2 linked regions of the Kordia antarctica genome follow. The protein of the gene in region 1 interacts with the protein of each later gene in a pairwise test. Links are inferred from orthologs where the notes say so. Each region holds a gene or a part of one and is shown in the gene's direction. Other genes may lie near its edges.

The links.
Region 2: the proteins of ligA (region 1) and IMCC3317_RS12275 interact in binary tests that used the Escherichia coli proteins (3 or more experiments, as listed by UniProt). The link is inferred for Kordia antarctica from one-to-one orthologs.

The regions. Positions count from the first base shown.
Region 1 is NZ_CP019288.1:121,268-124,538, forward strand. Bases 290-3,225 are described here. They hold ligA (NAD-dependent DNA ligase LigA), read left to right. Parts: upstream 290-726; coding sequence 727-2,724; downstream 2,725-3,225. Other genes in these bases: IMCC3317_RS00570 (sugar MFS transporter), read left to right, coding at 290-688; IMCC3317_RS00580 (hypothetical protein), read left to right, coding at 2,729-3,225. Outside these bases: more of IMCC3317_RS00570, read left to right, coding at 1-289; more of IMCC3317_RS00580, read left to right, coding at 3,226-3,271. UniProt on the Escherichia coli protein: DNA ligase that catalyzes the formation of phosphodiester linkages between 5'-phosphoryl and 3'-hydroxyl groups in double-stranded DNA using NAD as a coenzyme and as the energy source for the reaction.
Region 2 is NZ_CP019288.1:2,955,258-2,959,134, reverse strand. The notes cover bases 244-3,785. They hold IMCC3317_RS12275 (leucine--tRNA ligase), read left to right. Parts: upstream 244-591; coding sequence 592-3,585; downstream 3,586-3,785. Also shown: IMCC3317_RS12280 (cell division protein FtsX), read right to left, coding at 1-243.

The DNA.
Region 1 (3,271 bases):
ATTACCAACAATTATAGAAAAAAGCCCAGAAGGTGGTTATGTAACCTTGTTTAAAAACAAAGCAATGTTATTGGGAGCTTTGGGAATCTTTGTCTACGTTGGCGCTGAGGTTTCTATTGGAAGCTTTTTAGTGAATTATTTTGACGATATGAATTTGGGCGCAATTGTCGCAGGAAACGAAACCATGATGAGCATTGCAAACACAATTGCGGACGTTTTTGGGAAAGATTTTGATGGAAAAGATCCGAAATCATTATTAGGTGTTTTCATTATATTTTATTGGGGCGGCGCAATGATTGGTCGTTTTGTTGGTGCATATTTGACAAAAATAATGTCGCCAGCAAAAGTATTGAGTACTTTTGCAATCTTGGCAATTTTGATGATCTTAATTTCAATAAGCACCACAGGATTAATCTCTATGTGGTCAATTTTGGCAGTAGGATTATTTAATTCAATTATGTTTCCAACTATATTTACGCTAAGTCTTGAAGGTTTAGGAGAATTAAAAGCACAAGCATCTGGATTGCTTTGTATGGCAATTGTTGGTGGCGCAATTATTCCATTCATTTTTGGGAATTTAATTGATGGATTTGGCTTTAAAACCGCATTTGTTTTAGCAATTGTTTGTTATGGATATATTATGTATTACGGATTTACGAAACGAAAAATGATTGCGTACAAATCATAAATAAAAAATAGATTTACAAAACGATTTTTAGAGATCAAATGAACGATATACAATTACAATTAAACGCTTTGCGCGATGAATTACGCGAACATAATTACAATTATTATGTATTAGATAATCCTACGATTGAGGATTACGACTTTGACATGAAACTCAAAGAATTACTAGCGTTAGAAGCAAAACATCCTGAATTTCACGATCCAAATTCGCCAACATTGCGCGTTGGTGGAACGATTACGAAGAACTTTAATACGATTCCGCATGAATATCGCATGTATTCATTGGAGAATTCGTATTCGAAAGAAGATTTACTCGATTGGGAAAAACGTATTGAAAAGATTCTTGATGTGGAAAATGTGGAGTTTACGTGTGAATTAAAGTATGATGGCGCCTCCATGAATTTGACATACGAAAATGGAAAATTGATAAAAGCTGTCACGCGTGGCGACGGTTTTCAAGGAGATGAGGTTACGAATAATATCAAAACCATCAAAACGGTTCCGTTACGTCTAAAAGGAGATTTTCCTCCAAAGTTTGATATTCGCGGCGAGATTATTCTTCCGCTTGACGGATTTAAAAAAATGAATGAAGAACGTGTCGAAAATGGTGAAGAACCGTATATGAATCCACGAAATACAGCTTCTGGAAGCTTAAAATTACAAGATAGTAGCGAAGTGGCAAAACGTCCGTTAGAATGTTTGTTATATAATATAAAAGGCGAAAATTTGCCAATTTCAACACAGTTTGAAAGTTTAGAGAAAGCTAGAAGTTGGGGATTTAAAGTGCCAACAGTCGCAAAAGTTGCCAAGAATGTAGATGAAATTTTGGAGTTTGTAAATTATTGGGAAGCCAATCGTCACGAACTTGAATATGAAATTGATGGCGTTGTGATAAAAGTCAACAATTTGCAGCATCAAGAAGAGTTAGGATATACTGCTAAAGCACCACGTTGGGCAATGGCGTATAAGTTTAAAGCGGAGCAAGTTTCGACGGTTTTAAACGAAATTACGTATCAAGTTGGGCGAACTGGCGCCATTACTCCTGTGGCAAATTTGGTTCCTGTTTTATTGGCTGGAACAACTGTAAAACGTGCTTCTTTGCATAATGCAGATCAAATAGAGAGATTGGATATTAGAGAACGCGATACCGTTTTTGTTGAAAAAGGTGGCGAAATTATTCCAAAAATAGTTGGTGTTAATTTGGAGTTACGACCTTCAGATTCTACCGAAACTGTATATAGAACCACGTGCCCTGAATGTGAAACGCCTTTGGAACGAAAAGAAGGCGAAGCGCAACATTATTGTCCAAATGTTTCTGGTTGTACGCCACAAATTGTCGGGAGAATTCAGCATTATATTTCGCGCAAAGCAATGGATATTGAAGGTTTAGGCGGCGAAACTGTTGCGTTATTAGTACATGAAGGTTTGATTACAAATTATGCTGATTTATACGAATTGACCAAAGAACAGGTAATTCCGCTAGAGCGAATGGCAGAGAAAAGTGCTGAAAATTTGGTGAATGGAATTGAGGAATCAAAGAAAATTCCGTTTGAACGTGTTTTGTACGCGTTAGGAATTAGATACGTAGGAGAAACTGTAGCTAAAAAATTGGCAAAACATTACAAATCTATTGAGGCTTTAATGAACGCTTCGTCGGAAGATTTAGTGAACGTCGACGAGATAGGAGTGAAGATCGCCGAAAGTGTGGCGCATTATTTCTCAGAAGAAGCTAACTTAGAAACCATTAATCGTTTGAAGCAATATGGAGTACAATTAGAGTTTTCTGCGGAACAGTTAGAAGGATTGACCGAAACTTTGTTAGGGAAATCATTTGTGGTTTCTGGAGTATTCGAAAAAGTATCGCGAAACGAACTTAAAAAACTCATAGAAAATAATGGAGGAAAAGTATCTTCTTCTATATCTTCTAAAACATCATTCGTTGTTGCAGGTGACAAAATGGGACCTAGCAAACGCGAGAAAGCAGAGAAATTAAACATAACGATAGTAACTGAAGATGAGTTTTTGAATATGATATAATTAAATGGATGTAACCAAACCAACGCATATTGCTTTTATCATTTCTGGAATTATTACGATGCTAGTGGCTATATTTTTTGAAAAGTTTAGTTTAATTTATGTGCAACCGTTTACAGTACTTACCATTTTAATCATTTATTTCACAGAAAAAAAAGAACCTACAAGCGTATTGTACATACTTTCTCAAATCATTGGAGTTATTGGCGGAATTCTATTAATTCTAGGCATGCGCGAGCATTTAAAAGCGGTTTCTATATTGTTTTCGTTCTTCTATATTTTTTACTTACGTATGATGTATGTCCGAAATGTGATGAAAAAAGGAGAATTGAAAACGTATTTTTATGTCGCGTTAATTTCATTGCCAGTTTTATACCTTTATTACAGCGTTATTCAAACAATTTCATCGGAACTTACCGAAGTTGTACTCTATTTTAGCGTCTTAATGTTCTTCATGTTAAGTTATTTCATGACCTCTTTGTACTATTACATAAAAGATAAAAATCAGTCGAATTTATGGATGTTGATTGCAGCTATTAACTTAGGTTTT
Region 2 (3,877 bases), 2.8 Mb from region 1 along the record:
CTTTGTATATTCTGCCAACGCTAATGTTTTCTGTAACTGTTTAATCTCTACATCTTTTGCGCTATCTTTCAAATAAACAGTCAAAGCGATTTTTTCTTTATAATAATCAGCAACTTTTTTCGTATTCAACACTAACAAACCGAGCATTCCTAATAAAAAAAGTACAAGCGTAGTACTTAGTACAACCGAGAAATACGAAGAAATCAATCGTTTTTTTTGATACTTTTCAAAAGAAGAACCCATAAATAGTGCGTTAGATGTGTAAAAGTAGAAATTTTAAATACAAAAGCGTTTATAAGTTTAAAAAGTTTATCAGTTTAATGGTTATAGGTTTTGAAATTATAAATGTTGAATGCTAAATTATAAATCAAAAATTACTTTCGAACAAACGAACAAACGAACAAACGAATAAACGAATAAACGAATTATTGAAATTAAAAATGCAAAACTCAAAATATAAAATATAAAAGTGTTTCTTTCCGACAACCAAATCAACGAAACAACAAAAAAACGAACAACCAAACAACCAAAAGAATCTTTTGCCATTCATACAATAACCGTTAAATTTGCGCTTCTTTAAAAATCATCAAAATGAAGTACAATTTCAACGAAATTGAAGCCAAGTGGCAAAAAATTTGGAAAGAACGAGGAACTTTTCATGCTGAAAATCAATCCGACAAACCAAAATATTACGTACTCGACATGTTTCCATATCCGTCAGGAGCTGGATTGCACGTTGGTCATCCGCTAGGTTATATTGCTTCAGACATTTACGCGCGTTACAAGCGTCACAAAGGTTTCAATGTATTGCATCCGCAAGGTTATGACAGTTTCGGATTGCCTGCTGAGCAATATGCAATTCAAACTGGTCAGCATCCAGCAATTACGACTAAAACGAACATTGCACGCTATCGTGAGCAATTGGATAAAATTGGTTTCTCATTCGATTGGAGCCGAGAAGTTCGCACCTCAGATCCTGCGTATTACAAATGGACGCAATGGATTTTTATCGAACTTTTCAATTCATGGTACAATATAGAAACTGACAAAGCGGAACATATTGATACGCTTATTGCGAAATTTTCCGAAGCCGGAAATGTCGAAGTAAAAGCAATCTGTGATGATGAAATTGCTATTTTCGCTGCCGCAGAATGGACTCAGTATGATTCAAAAACACAACAAGAAATACTATTAAAATATAGACTCACCTATTTAGCAGAAACGGAAGTAAATTGGTGTCCAGGATTAGGAACAGTTTTAGCAAATGATGAAATTGTAAACGGCGTTTCAGAACGTGGCGGACATACAGTTATTCGTAAAAAAATGACACAATGGAGCATGCGAATCTCTGCGTATGCACAACGTTTATTAGACGGTTTGAATACAATTGACTGGCCACAACCATTAAAAGACTCACAAACCAATTGGATTGGTCGCTCACAAGGTGCAATGGTTTCGTTTAAAGTTGACGAACACGACGCAAAAATTGACGTTTTCACCACACGACCAGATACAATTTTCGGAGTAAGTTTCATGACGCTTGCGCCAGAACACGAATTAGTTGCAAAAATTACCACTGCCGATCAAAAAGAAGCAGTTGAAAATTATAGAGCTGCAACTTCAAAACGAAGTGAACGCGAACGAATGGCAGATGTAAAAACCATTTCTGGAGTATTTACAGGAGCTTTTGCGTTGCATCCTTTTACAGGAGAAAAAGTACAAATCTGGATTGGCGATTACGTATTGGCAAACTACGGAACAGGCGCAGTAATGGCAGTTCCGTGTGGCGATCAACGTGATTATGACTTTGCAAATCATTTTGGGTTAGAAATTCCAAATATCTTTGAAAACGTTGACATTTCAGAAGAAGCACACGCAGGAAAAGAAGGAACTAAAATTGCAAACTCTGATTTCTTAAATGGTTTATCGTATAAAAAAGCGATGAAAACTGTCATTTATGAAATGGAAAAACGTGGTTTTGGAAAAGGAAAAATTAACTATCGTTTGCGCGATGCGGTTTTCTCGCGTCAGCGTTATTGGGGCGAACCATTTCCAGTGTATTACGTAAATGGAATGCCGCAAATGATTGATGTACAGCATTTACCAATTGCATTGCCAGAAGTGGAGAAATACTTACCAACCGAAACTGGCGAACCGCCATTAGGAAATGCTGAGGTTTGGGCTTGGGACACGAATACAAATACGGTGGTTTCTAATGAAAAACTTGTCACTTCGAGCGCAGTCGAGAAGCAAGACAACGGAATCTATCCGCTAGAACTCAACACAATGCCAGGTTGGGCAGGAAGTTCATGGTATTTCTTCCGTTATATGGAAAAAGCATTGCGAGAAGATGATTTTGCAAGCAAAGAAGCGTTGAACTATTGGGAAAATGTAGATTTATACATTGGCGGAAGCGAACACGCAACAGGACATTTACTATATGCGCGTTTTTGGACAAAATTCTTAAAAGATAGAGGTTTTGTTGGTGTTGATGAACCGTTTGAAAAGTTGATTAACCAAGGAATGATTTTGGGAACTAGTGCTTTTGTGTATAAACCTTCATCTATATCTTATGAGCAAGGAGAATATGATAAAAAGAAGACTCCTGAACTTTTTGTTTCATCGGACTTGGTAGAAAAAGTAAAAAAGAGGTTTGAAACTTCTGGAGTTAAAGAATATGAAGAGGCGTATTCTTTTTATCTTAAAAAAATTAAAAAATTAGAAAAAAATTATAATTTAACTAGAATAAGTGCAGATTTCATTAAGCATCATGCCGATGTAACTTTTGTAAATGCTTCAGATGAATTGGATATTGAAGCCTTCAAAAATTGGCGTGCTGATTTTAAAGATGCTGAATTCATTTGCGAAGAAGATGGAACTTTTCAGGTTTCTCGAGAAGTCGAAAAGATGTCGAAATCGAAATACAATGTCGTAAATCCTGATGAGATTTGTGAAGCGTATGGTGCCGATAGTTTGCGTTTGTTTGAAATGTTTTTAGGACCTTTAGAGCAAGCAAAACCTTGGAATACCGCAGGAATTTCAGGAGTTTTTAGTTTCTTAAAAAAATTATGGAAATTATATATTGCAGACAGTGGACCAAATGTAACAGAAACTGCACCGACAAAAGACAACTTGAAAACGTTGCACAAAACGATTAAAAAGGTAGAAGAAGACATTGAAAACTTCTCGTTCAATACATCGGTTAGTACGTTTATGATTTGTGTAAACGAATTGATACAACAAAAATGCACAAGTAGAGAAATATTTGAACCGTTAACCATTTTAATTTCTCCGTATGCACCACATATTGCGGAAGAATTATGGTTTCGTTTAGGAAATGAAGGCTCTATCTCACAAGTACCTTTTCCAATTTTTGAAGCAAGACATTTGGTAGAAAGTTCAAAGGAATATCCAGTTTCGTTTAACGGAAAAATGCGCTTTAAAAAGGAATTACCACTTGATTTATCGAAAGAAGAAATTGAAAGAATTATTCTAGAAGATGAGCGCACGAAAACACAACTAGATGGCAGAACTCCTAAAAAAGTAATTGTAGTTCCAGGAAAAATCATTAATATCGTAGGGTAGAGTTGAAAGTGAAAAGTTATAAGTTAAAAGTGAAAAGTGAAAAGTTGAAAGTGAAGTGAGCACGGAGTTTCTTTTTCCGCAGTGTAGTATTCATTTTTCGTTAAGAATTTTTGAAGCCTTGGAAAAAATTTAGAAAAATGAATGCGGTTTTAGTTTTTCAGAGAAAAAACTAAAAACACCTCTGGAAAAACGCATTTTCTTTTGTTTCTTTTCTTTGTGCGAGCAAAGAAATAGAAAATTAAAAACGATCAATCTAAGTAGAATTATAGTCGCTCGCTTGACTTTACATCAC